Regions from separate parts of the Bacillus sp. PK3-067 genome, predicted to be linked through region 2. Evidence: riboswitches for the same ligand, from Rfam matches in the RefSeq annotation. Region 2 holds a riboswitch; each other region holds the start of a gene.
The links. Region 2 has a riboswitch for S-adenosylmethionine ahead of M1D73_RS04000 (sugar ABC transporter substrate-binding protein). Riboswitches for the same ligand answer to the same signal wherever they lie in the genome.

Region 1 (4,468 bases), 2.1 Mb from region 2:
ATGTTGATACCCCCCTTGTACGTAATCAACTACAAGACTTAGCTACTACACGAAATGTACCACTTGAAAATGTTTTAGAAGATGTTATTTATCCACTCGTTCCACAAAAGCGCTTATTACAAGTACAAGAAATTGCAGATTATGCGATGTTTTTAGCGAGTGAAAAAGCTAAAGGTATAACTGGTCAAGCTGTCGTTATCGATGGTGGTTATACCGCTCAATAAAAATAAAGTTTGCTCAAGAAGAGCAAACTTTATTTTTTATCCCGAGGATCTTCGTACTTTAGTAATTGCCGCGGGAGCTTCTCAATTGCAACAATTACCCCCTCTAATTTACTTTCAATACGGTGGAGTAAATATAATGTTACAACAATCGGAAACCCTACATTACCTATCATCTTGATCCACTCTTCCACCCTCTTCCCCTCCTTTCATTATATAAGTAAGAGAAAACACTGCATTTAGGCATAAAAAAACAAGCTATTATGTATTAGCTTGTTTTTCAAATAATGATGCAATTTCTCGTTTATAATCCCCGCGTATAATACCTTTCTCAGTAATAATTCCTGTAATTAATTCATTCGGCGTTATGTCAAATGCTGGATTATAAACATCCGTTCCAATTGGTGCTACTTGTTTTCCAAAGATTTTCGTAACTTCTGTTTCATCTCTTTCTTCAATAATAATTTCGGCTCCAGTTTCTTTCGTAACATCAAATGTTGACAGTGGCGCAGCAACGTAAAATGGGATATTAAAGTACTTTGCTAAAATAGCTAAATTCATTGTCCCTATTTTATTGGCTGTATCTCCATTTGCGACAATTCGATCCGCCCCCACAATAATTGCGTTTATTTCTTTCGTTTGAATAGCATGAGCTGCAGTATTATCTGTTATAAGGGTCACATCAATATTTGCTTGCTTCAATTCCCACGTCGTTAAGCGACCACCTTGTAAAACTGGTCTCGTTTCACACGCATATGCATGTAAACGCACACCTTTCTCTTTTCCAATATAAAAGGGAGCTAATGCAGTTCCATATCTGGCAGTTGCGATACTTCCAGCGTTACAGATTGTTAAAATATTATCGCCATCTTTAAAACATGTTAACGCATATTCCCCAATATTTCGACACACCTCTTCATCTTCCTGTTGAATGCGAAGCGCTTCTTCTTCTAATATTTTTTGTGCTTCTTTTATTGTAGTAATCTCTCGAATAGATTCTCTCATACGATCAATTGCCCAAAATAAATTTACTGCCGTTGGGCGTGATGTCCCTAAATAGTTACAGTCTCTATTAAACTTCTTTTGAAATTCTTCGATATGTAAAGTATTATATTTTTTCGCTGCAAGCGCCAAGCCAAATGCAGCTACAATTCCAATTGCAGGCGCTCCGCGTACTTCTAACATTATGATACTTTTCCAAACCTCTTCAATAGTCGTTAATGTTTTGTATTCTGTGCTATGTGGCAATTTCGTTTGATTTAATACCGCAATTGCATCCCCTTTCCAACTTACAGATCTCGGAACAGTAACGATTGTACTCATGCTTTTACACCCCTTGAAACTGTCTGTTGAAATAATGTTCGAAACAGTTGAATATCAGCACTTTTAGATTCATATTTTATTAGTTCTTTTCCTAAGGATAGCGCTTGTTTCTTAGCTTGAATTCTTGTTTCTTTATTTTCTATTTCATCTAAATCTGCTACATGAGCTAAACCAATTGTTCTACGAATTAGTTCACATCCGGCAAATCCAACAGCATCAGTAAAGATATTTTGCAAAATAATTGGTAACCATTGTTTTTCTTTCGTATATGCTTCTACACCTTCTCCAATCCATAACTTTGTAAAAGTCTCTACAAAATAACTCCACGTCTTTTCTATATGGAAAAATAGTACACTTCTCTTTTCTTCTTCTCTAGATAACGCATTTAATAATAGATTTGCAATAAATTGACCTATGTCAAACCCAAATGGGCCATATGCCGCAAATTCTGGATCAATCACTTTCGTTTCAGAAGGTGACGAAAAAATACTACCAGTATGTAAATCACCATGAATAAGAGTTTCTTTTCTTGTTAAGAACTTATATTTATATTGTGCTACTTTTAGTTTTAAAGTTTTATCACTCCAAAGTTCATCAACCACGAGCTGTAAATCTCGCTCATAATCATTTGTATCATAATGCCCAAAAGGATCTGTAAACACTAAATCCTCTGTAATTTTACAAAGGTCCGGATTTACAAAGGTACCTTCTAGTACCCTTTTCTCTTTTGACTGTAAACCAAAATCTGAAGTGTAAAATAAAACATGTGCTAGAAAACGACCAATATGCTGGGATAAAAGCGGATATTCTTCTCCGTCTATTAATCCTTTTCTTGTAATTGTTAGTCTTGATAAGTCTTCTATTACCGTTATCGCTAACTCTTCGTCATGACTGTACACTACTGGAACATAATCCGGTACATACTGCGCAAAAATTTGTAATGCCTTGCTTTCAATCGTTGCTCTTTTTATAGACAATGGCCAGCTTTCACCAACTACTTTCGCATAAGGCAGTGCTTGTTTTATTATAATGGATTTCTCTCCATCATCTAATTTAAACACGTAATTTAAGTTTCCATCTCCAATTTCATGACAAATGACATTTGCCTTCTCTTCAAAATAGCCATGATCTTTCGCATATTGTACAGCTGTTATTTCTGTTAATGAATAATATCCCATCTTCTTCTCCCCCTTTTTAAATTCAGAGGTTTTTCTAACATAGAAAAACCTCTTTCCACTAAGAAAGAGGTTTGAAGTTTATCTTCTCCCCTCTTATCTGCCAGAAAGTTTTACTTTCTGCTGGAATTAGCACCGTGCCTTTTGGCGTAATAAACGCCCCATTTCACAATGGTATTACGGTCGGTTGCTGGGCTTCATCGGGCCAAATCCCTCCACCTGCTCTTGATAAGAGTTGTATAATTTTTTGAATTTTTAACTTTATGTTGAAGACTATACCAAGAATAAAAATCACTTGTCAACATTTTATTTGTATAATTCTGGACGGCGATCCGCAAAAACTGGAATTCCTTTACGTACTTCTTTAATTTTCTCGAATTCAAGCTCTCCAAATAAAATTGATTCCTCTTCATTCGCCTCTACTACAACTTCACCCCAAGGATCCACAATTAAAGAATGACCTGCAAACACATTATTCGGATCCTTCCCTGCTCTATTACACGCAACAACATAACACTGATTTTCAACTGCTCTTGCTTGCAATAGCAAACGCCAATGTGCTAAACGAACTAATGGCCATTCAGCTACAACAAATAATACTTTTGCCCCTTTAGCAGTATGAACACGCATCCACTCTGGAAAACGAATATCATAACAAATTGTTCCAGCGCATTCAACATCATCTAGCTTAAATTCGCCCGTACCATTACCAGCTATTAAATATTTATGTTCATCCATAAGCTGAAATAAATGTACTTTACTATATTCGTTGACTAACTGTCCTTCATTATTTACAACATACATCGTATTTGTAACGCCTTGCTCTGTTTGCTTTGCGATGGACCCACCAACAATATGTACATCATATCGCTTCGCCCATTCTATTAACTTTTCTTTCGTTTCCACTCCATCCCTATCTGCAATTTCAGAAAGTCTCGTTAAATCATATCCTGTTGTCCATAGTTCTGGTAAGACGATAACATCTGGCCTTTCCTTCATAGCTTCACTTATTTTATTTTTAGCATTCTCAATATTTTTTTCTACATCTCCAAAAACAATATCCATTTGAATACATGCGACTTTCATTTTTTCAGCCCCATTCTTATTTTTCTCTTTACAAAATACTGGAAAGATTATATCATTTGTCACTAGAATTGTAACAACTTTCAAAAGAGGTGGAAAGTATGAAATTATTTCAACCTTCTGAGATAGTAACATCATTGCCAACACAATTTTTCGCTTCACTTGTTGCAAAAGTTAACAAAGTCGTTGCAGCTGGTCACGATGTTATTAATCTAGGTCAAGGTAATCCAGATCAACCAACACCGCAGCATATCGTAAAAGCTTTACAAGATGCTGCCGAAAAGACCATTCATCATAAATATCCGCCATTTCGCGGACATGAAAGCTTAAAGGAAGCCGTGGCTACATTCTATAAACGTGAATATGGCGTCGAATTAAACCCAAAAACTGAAGTTGCTATTTTGTTTGGTGGGAAGGCTGGACTAGTAGAATTACCGATTTGTTTTACAAATCCTGGTGATACGATTCTCGTTCCGGATCCAGGTTATCCAGATTATTTATCCGGGGTTGCTTTAGCAAAAGCACAATTTGAAAGAATGCCACTTATTGCAGAAAATAACTTTTTACCAGATTATACGAACATTGATGACTCTATTGCAGAGCGTGCAAAATTAATGTTTTTAAACTATCCAAATAATCCTACCGGTGCTACTGCATCAAAAGATT
Region 2 (4,468 bases):
CTTCAGCTGGATCAGTTGCAGCTGTAGCAGTCCAAGGTGAGTTTTCTTTTTGCATGAGTTGTAAATCCTCATTACTTAAGTCAATGCCATATACTTTTATATCTGTACGACCAGCTTGTTCAAGTGCTTTAACAGTCCCTTTAGCAAACTCATCCCACGAAGCGAAAATAGCTTGTAAATCGCCTTTTTTCGGATATTTCTTTAGTAAAGCTTCTACTTGTGTTTGTGTATCGAGTGGCGTGTTATTACTAGCAGTACCGAATCTTGCGATTTCTTTTATATTTGGATACCGTTTATAAAAAGCATCAATGATAACATTGCGACGTTCCATTGGAGCAAATCCGCCGACCCATACAACTGCGATATTTCCTTGTCCATTCAAATCTTCCGCTAATGTTTTTAATGATTTCCATGCAAGACTATAGTCATCTTGATCAATAATTGTCACACCTGGCAAGCGTAGATCGTTATCGAACGCAACTACGGGAATGTTCGCTTGTAACGCTTTTTCTACTCCAGGTTTTAGTGCTTCAGAACGGCCATGATCAATTAAAATACCATCCACTTTTGAATTAATAGCAGTATCTAAATTTGCAGCCATTTTTGCTAAATCGTTATCAGAATTGTAGACTTGTACACTGCCGCCAAATAGCTCAACTTGTTTTTTGACACCCTCAATATATTGAGAGGAAAAAGTTCCGATGGACATTTGCATAATTAATGCGATTTTTAATGGCTTCTTCATTTGGCTTGGAATTTCTGTTTGTAATTGATTTTCTACCGTTGTAGTCGCCTTTCTCACAGTTTGTTGCTTTTGTGAAGAGATAGTATCTTGTTCATTTGTACAAGCTGCTAATGTAAATAAGAGAAAAATAAGTACGATGGAACATAATTTTTTCATAAAAAAATCCCTCCTAAACTAAAAAGAGAGAGGAGGGAGTGAAAATAAAAAACGCCTTTTCATATAGAAAAGACGCCTTATCATATTACTCTTATCTTTCAACACAATGTGTTGTAAGAATTAGCACCGTGCCCATAAATGGGTCGGTTGCCGGGCTTCGTAGGGCTCATCCCTCCACCTGCTCTTGATAAGACATCCGATATTTAACTATTTTGAATTATTCCACAAACGAATGGTATTGTCAAACAGTATTTATAAAAAAATCCCTCAGGAAGAGGGATTTTAATGTGGTAAGAATATCAATTGATAAGCAAACAAAATTCCAAATACATATACAAGTGGGTGAACAGCACGGAATTTACCTTTTGCCACTTTCATAAGTGGGTATGAAATAAATCCAAGTGCGATACCTGTTGCGATACTTGATGTAAGTGGCATGCTTAAGATTACTAAGAATGCTGGGAATGCTTCATCAAATGCGTCCCAATCGATGTGGCGAACTGAACCCATCATAAGACTACCAACGATAATTAATGAGGGTGCAGTAATAGCTGATACACCAGAAACAGCACTTACTAATGGGCCGAAGAATGCTGCTAGTGTGAATAGAACCGCTACTGTAACAGTTGTTAAACCAGTACGACCACCAGCTGCAACACCAGCAGATGATTCAATGTAAGCTGTTGATGGTGTCGTTCCGAACATAGAACCAATAGTTGCTGAGAATGAGTCAGATAGAAGAGCTCGTCCTGCTTTTGGAAGCTTTCCGTCTTTCATAAATCCACCTTGTTGTGCAACGCCAAGTAATGTACCTGTTGTATCGAATAGTGTAACAAGGAAGAATGAGAATACAACGCCGTATAATCCGTAGTTAATTACGTCAGATACAGCAGTAATTGGATTTGAAACGATAATTCCTTCTGGTAAACCAGGCATTGATGTAACACCGTTTGAGAATGATAATTGTCCCGTGAAGAAAGCGATAATACCAGTTAATAGCATCCCGATAAATAGTGCGCCATTTACATTTAAAGACATAAGGACAATTGTAATTCCAAGTCCAGCTAATGCTAGTAGTACTGGAGCAGAGTGAAGATCACCAAGTCCAACTAAGTTTGCATCATTTTTTGTAACGATACCTGTTAAACGTAAACCGATAAAGGCGATAAATAGCCCGATACCAGCAGTAATTGCATGTTTTAAGTTTTCAGGAATTGCTTCCATTAATTTTGTACGGAAAGATGTAAATGATAGCAAAATTAAAATCATACCTGCTACGAATACAGCAGAGAATGCAATTGCGAAAGTCATGCCTTCATGCGCTTTTACAACAGAGTAAGAGAAGTAAGCATTTAATCCCATACCTGGCGCGATTGCGATTGGTAAGTTTGTAAAGATTGCCATAAATAATGTTCCGACAACAGCAGCGATAATTGTTGCTGTAAATGCTTGTTCAAATGGAACACCTGCATCTCCAAGGATAACAGGGTTTACGACAATGATATATGCCATTGTTAAGAAGGTAATAATACCTGCCATAATTTCAGTTTTAATAGAAGTTTTATGTTTTGAAAGGTTAAACATATAAACATCCTTTCTGTTTACGAATAATTTTCACAACAGTTATATATAATATTCGTTTTTTATCTATTTTGCAATAGTTTTGCATAAAAAGTTTATAACAATTCATATTTTGTGTCTTAAATTCGAATATTAATCGTAAAACGATGTGTGAATTTCAGCTTTTTATTGTGCACATGCTAAGGAAAAGGAGTTGAAAGCAGCTATGCCACAGCAAAAAAACTTTATAACAATGCCTGCGCAACATCAAAATAAGCAGCCAGGTATTGAATCATTAATGAGCCCCCTTCCGCAGTTTGAAGATGCAAACTATAAAGGAAGTGAAAAGTTAAAAGGGAAGAATGTGTTAATTACGGGAGGAGATAGCGGAATTGGACGAGCAGTTTCCATCGCTTTTGCAAAAGAGGGAGCAAATGTTGCGATTGCTTATTTAGATGAGGAAGAAGATGCAAATGAGACGAAACAACGTGTTGAAAAAGAAGGTGTAAAGTGTGTATTGTTGCCGGGGGATTTGAGTAATGAACAGCATTGTAAAGATATTGTGGAAGAAACCGCCCGGCAGTTAGGTAGTTTAAATATTTTAGTGAATAACGTTGCACAGCAATATCCGCAGCAAGGGCTAGAGTATATTACAGCAGAACAGCTAGAAAAAACATTTCGTATTAATATTTTTTCTTATTTTCACGTTACGAAAGCAGCCCTTTCTCATTTGAAGAAAGGGGATGTCATTATAAATACGGCATCTATCGTTGCATATGAAGGAAATGAAACGTTAATTGATTATTCCGCAACGAAAGGAGCAATCGTAGCTTTTACAAGATCACTTTCTCAATCGTTAGTGCAAAAAGGGATTCGGGTAAATGGTGTTGCACCAGGCCCGATTTGGACACCGCTTATTCCATCGAGCTTTGATGAGAAGAAAGTCTCTCAGTTTGGGAGCAATGTCCCGATGCAACGGCCTGGTCAACCATATGAATTAGCGCCGGCATACGTATACTTGGCATCTGGTGATTCATCCTATGTTACTGGGCAAATGATACATGTAAATGGGGGCGTTATTGTAAATGGATAGTTTTCATTTATAAGAGCAAAGTAATGTTAATTCCACTTATTATAGGGAGCGCTAGGGGGGATATAGCTGAAAAAGTTATGTTTCATCATACTATTATTTTTCATCCTACCGGTTAGTGCTTTTGCTAATACAGATCATTTAATATTAGTAAATCTTACGACGAACCAGTTGTCTTTTTTTGAAAATGGAAATTACACAAAAACATTTCCAGTAACGACTGGAAGAGATCGTACACCTACGCCTGAAGGTAATTTTTGTATTATAACTAAATTTAAAAATAAAGAATACCATCGAAAAAAAATACCTGGGGGTGCACCGAATAACCCTCTTGGTACGAGGTGGCTTGGACTAGATAAGAATGAATATGCAATTCACGGGACGAACCGGGAATGGACGATTGGAAGTAGGGAATCAAATGGCTGTATTCGTATGCATGACAGGGATATACAATGGTTATATGACCGAGTACAATTACAAACAAAAGTAATCATTTCTCGTTTTCATACGAGCCCCGAATATGAAGCGAATAAACTTGGTTATCGCGTTGTGAGCTGGAATGGTCGAAAAATAGAAAAAGAACAAATTGGAGTACTTACGTTAGTAGACCGCGCGGATATATATTGGCAAGAACCAAATGGACAGTTAACGAAAGTGAAAACGGTATTGCCAAATGAAAGATATCCAGTGTACTCAAAACGAAAAGATGGAATATATTATATAGGAAACAATTCGTATATTATAGATGAAACAGGAGAGAAAGTTCGTTACGAGCAAATTCCTTCTTCGATTTTAAGTAATATATATAAACGGAAATACAATGTTCCGTAATGGCTACCGTATTATAGACGGTAGCTTATTTATACTTGGAGTTTAACTGCAACTATTGTATTTTGCTGAATATAATACAGTACAGA
Region 3 (4,468 bases), 390 kb from region 2:
CAATAAGGACATACATATCAATAATTTCATCACCCTCGCGACTTGGAAAATATTCATGTGGTGCGGTGCTATCAAAAATTGCAAATCCTAATTCTCTTACGATAACCATATCAAGACTATTCGGGTCAAATCCGCAATGATATACTTCAACTTCAAACCCTTTTTCTTCAGCTGCCTTAGCTAACTTTTTGAGCATCGTTGATTTTCCAGAGCCTGGGCGCCCTTTTATAAAATAACGATGTGGTAACCCTTCTGTTAAATTAGGAACAAAATCAACTGCTCCTTTCGGTGTAGCAGCTCCTAAAAAACGATGTTTTACAAGCGATTGTCTCCCGCTTTTATCTGCAAATAATTTCTGGATTAGCTGATTGGTTAGTTCATTTGCTTTATTAAAATCTATATTATCAATATATATCTTCTCCCACTCATCATGTATAACCAATGCCTCTTTAAAACGTGCGTAAGCAGACTGAAAAGCTTTGCTTGCTTCTGAAACAAATCTTTCAATTTCTAACTTCTGCTTTCTTAGTTTATCTGAGTCCCAAGCAATTCCTAAATTTATATACTCTTCAACAACCCCTGGCATTTTTGGCTCAATAACATGCGGCGATGTCCCATCAACAATTCCTACTTTTAATTTTGGGATAATTACACCATCAACCGATTTATTATCAGAAGAACAATGTAAAAATTCAATATCATATCCTTTTTCAATCCATTCACGACCTATTGCCTTTATTAAAGAAGATTTTCCCGTTCCTGGGCCACCCTTTAAGATAAATAATCTGTCTAATCCTTTTAAATTCTCTTCGTATAAATTGTGAAATCCCCTAGCTGTATTACCACCAGCATAATAATTTAATACATTTCCTGTCACTGCACTCACTCCTTCGCAGCATTCTATTTACATAAGCTACAATATGCGAGCAGCTTTATTTGGGTGAATACCTATTTTGTATTGCACGCAAAAAGGAAATGAATTACAATTTAACTATCGGAAAATTCCGATTTTAAAAACTGAATACTTCTTTATCAAGAGAGGCAGAGGGACCGGCCCTTTGAAGCCCAGCAACCTCAGTTTATACAAACTGAATAGGTGCTAATTCCTGCAAAATGCAATGCATTTTGGAAGATAAAACCCAACTAGCATGTAAAGCTCATCTTTCTTGATACTGAAGGATGAGCTTTTTATTATTTGAAAAACATATATTGGAGGTATGTAAAATGAAAGTAATTGATTTATCACAAACATTTGAAAATAATATGTCTCAATTTCCTGGAACACCTAAAATACAACTAGAAGCTGTTACAAGTGTTGAAGAATCAGGATATCAAGTTACAGATTTTCATTCTGTCGTTCATGTTGGCACGCATTGTGATGCTCCTGCGCATTTTATTTCAGGCGCAACGACCATCGATCAATTACCGCTGGATCAATTTGTAGGTGAAGCTGTTCTTATAGATGTAACACATATTCAAGAGCGAAAATTACCTAAGACAGTATTGCATAATACTGACATAAAAGAAGGTGATATTGTTATTTTTCATTCTAATCTATCCACAAAATGGAATACAGAAGCTTATGAGAAGGAAGCATTTTATCTTTCTGAAGAATTAGCTAAAGAACTAGTGCGATTAAAAGTAAAATCTATCGGTTTAGATTTCATTTCCCCTGATGAAGTCACAACAGAAACATCACCGATTCATCACATATTACTAGGGAATGATATTTACTTAATTGAAAACTTAACAAATCTAGATGCTATCGAAGAAAAACGTTTCTTTTTCTCAGCAGCACCTTTAAAAATTAAAAATAGTGACGGTGCTTTCGCAAGAGCATTTGCTGTTATTTTTTAAACATAGCCTATAAAAAAAGCAAAGGCCACTACTGGTCTTTGCTTCTATATTTTCTATTTAAATTAAGAAAGAATTGTTCCACACGAGGACGCAACCAAGCTAAACAATCTATCTCTTTCTTCTTTGTGCAAGCTATCTCTTCTCCATCTACCATTTCAACAAGTTCTAGTTCTAACAGTTGCCTCGTGAATGCTAACATATTCACTTCTTCGGATGGATACTCTTCTTTTAATTTCTCCTCAATTTCCCCCAATAAAAAACCGTCACGCATCATTGCCAATGCATCAATCCAAAGTGGCGGCATTTCATATTTTTCTCCTGTAATTGTATCTTTTACAATATAATTCTTTTGCTCTTTTCGAAATTGAATCGTGTGTAAACATACAGTCGAATTTAATGTTAATTCCATCATACCACCTCTTTCATAATATCTGCATAGAAAAAAGGATGCGTGTGCACCCCTTCTTATCTTTTCATAACACTACTGAACCGCTACATGAGCAATCAATCTCATGTCGATATTTTCCTCCATTATAAACGAAGTATTTTATAAAAAAAACCCTTCTTGAAACATTTTATAAAATGTTTATATTTACACAACAAGAACACTTTTCTGAAAAATCTTTTCTCCCAATACATTAAAAGGTCGGCAAAAAAATTTCTACTTTCGTTCCTACTCCTACACTACTTTGGATCGTGATACTCCCTTGATGTTCCTTAATAATTTTATATGTAATCATTAATCCAAGTCCTGTACCAGTCTCCTTTGTTGTGTAAAACGCCTTGCCAATTTTTTCTAACTTCTCATTCTCTATACCAAATCCTTGGTCTTCAACAGAAATACACAAATGTCCTTGCGTTTTTTGATATGCACGGATATGAATTTCTCCACCCTCTGGCATTGATTCTATTCCATTTTTAATGATATTTAATAACACTTGTTTTAATTGCTTATCATCACCGTTTATAGCCGGTAAATTCCCATCTACTTGTAAATGACATTTAACTCTATATTGCGTTGCATAACTTTCCATTAGATGCACAACATATAGAAGGATGTCTCGTATATTACACCTTTCATAATTTGTTGGCTTTGGTTTTCCTAACAACATCAATTCACTAACAAATCCATTGACTCTTTCAATTTCTTGTAGCATAATGTCGTAGCTCATCGTATCAGTTGGATTTCTTTCTTTTTGCATTTGCGTAAACCCTTTTAACGCTGTTAACGGATTTCGAATTTCATGAGCAATTGTTGTAGACATAGTCCCAATCACAGCTAAATTTTCCGTCTCTTTCATATTGTTCATCATTTCAACCACTGTTCTTACATAAGATTGAAATCGTTTTAATAAAGAATGTGAAATAATGAAATAGAATATACATAAAACAAGTGGAATTACCACTTTTAAATCTTGTAATAGCAATGTGAAAAATACGTACTTTCCAATTACACTAAAGGACACTAAATAAAAGTATTTTCTATTCACGAAAACTGGGGCAAATAAAATTAATAACATTTCTACCATACTGCCATGTTCAAAAGGTCTATCCGTTCGCAAATAAATCATTAAATTATTCACAAGATTGATAAACATGTACCCAAATAAAAATAAATATTTTACAGAATATACATACCCTCTTTTTTGAAGATATATAGAAATAGGAAATAATGCTATTACAAATATAGGCACACCTATCCCAAGACTACCTTCTGGCCAACCTACCGCTGTTCCACTAATATTCATAGCAGGATATACAAAATAATATATAGCGTCATATAAAAAGAATATAATATAAAATAATAATATAAATACCTTTAAGGCTCTTCTTTCTTCATAAATCAAGCTCTTGTATTTATTCATATAAAAACTCCCCTTGATCGATACAAAAAACTTTCATTGTTATCTCCTTAAAGTATAAGTATGAAATTGCTTTCAGGGCAATATTTAACCTTATAATAATGAAAGGAAGGAGATCTCCCCTTCCTTTTGGTAACAACTTACATCCATCTTACCCTGTCATGTAACAATCCATCCGTAAAATTATTATGCCCTATTACAAAATCCTTCATATATAAATTTAAATACTCACCGTACTTACTTTCTGTATTTAATAACAACTCCTCAACGTAATAAGCACCTTGTTCAAATTGATCTAAAAGTAAACTGGACAAGCCCGCATAAATCCCGCACCCTACCTGAAAATACGTTGCATTCGTTTTATATTTACGAAAAACTTGGCTACTATTCATCACATTATACATATATGTCTCACTATTTTCATAAACGAGTAACACACCGACCAAGTCCTCTCCAGCAACCTCTTCTTCCGCTGGATTAAACACTTTACGATTCCAGTTCCATAAATCTTCTACTTGATCTAAGTTCTGTCTAATTATATTTGTTGTATACTCATTAATTCGGTAAAGAAAACCAACTTCCATATTAAAGTTTTTCCCTAAAATTAATACTTCCTCATGTGGCATTAAACAACCATAGAATTCTTTTTCTCCTAACTTCACTTTATACTCTGAAGCATATACATCTTCATAAAAGTAAAGAGGACGATGATGGCTCATATACATCGGATAACTCCAGATTGCTTCATC

Region 1: another riboswitch for S-adenosylmethionine. It lies ahead of mtnK (S-methyl-5-thioribose kinase); the one in region 2 lies ahead of M1D73_RS04000 (sugar ABC transporter substrate-binding protein).
Region 3: another riboswitch for S-adenosylmethionine. It lies ahead of M1D73_RS02070 (cyclase family protein); the one in region 2 lies ahead of M1D73_RS04000 (sugar ABC transporter substrate-binding protein).

What each region holds. Positions count from the first base shown of each region.
Region 1 is NZ_CP096490.1:4,063,483-4,067,950, forward strand. It holds gene M1D73_RS20765 (3-hydroxybutyrate dehydrogenase) at 1-224, shown strand, start outside; gene M1D73_RS20770 (YvrJ family protein) at 254-415, opposite strand; gene mtnA (S-methyl-5-thioribose-1-phosphate isomerase) at 483-1,544, opposite strand; gene mtnK (S-methyl-5-thioribose kinase) at 1,541-2,722, opposite strand; SAM riboswitch class I at 2,813-2,954, opposite strand; gene M1D73_RS20785 (carbon-nitrogen family hydrolase) at 3,026-3,889, opposite strand; gene M1D73_RS20790 (pyridoxal phosphate-dependent aminotransferase) at 3,904-4,468, shown strand, end outside.
Region 2 is NZ_CP096490.1:772,533-777,000, forward strand. It holds gene M1D73_RS04000 (sugar ABC transporter substrate-binding protein) at 1-901, opposite strand, end outside; SAM riboswitch class I at 990-1,095, opposite strand; gene M1D73_RS04005 (NCS2 family permease) at 1,184-2,485, opposite strand; gene M1D73_RS04010 (SDR family oxidoreductase) at 2,688-3,554, shown strand; gene M1D73_RS04015 (L,D-transpeptidase) at 3,621-4,382, shown strand.
Region 3 is NZ_CP096490.1:381,990-386,457, reverse strand. It holds gene M1D73_RS02075 (PRK06851 family protein) at 1-877, opposite strand, end outside; SAM riboswitch class I at 1,027-1,139, shown strand; gene M1D73_RS02070 (cyclase family protein) at 1,225-1,857, shown strand; gene M1D73_RS02065 (hypothetical protein) at 1,886-2,266, opposite strand; gene M1D73_RS02060 (ATP-binding protein) at 2,496-3,722, opposite strand; gene M1D73_RS02055 (hypothetical protein) at 3,860-4,468, opposite strand, start outside.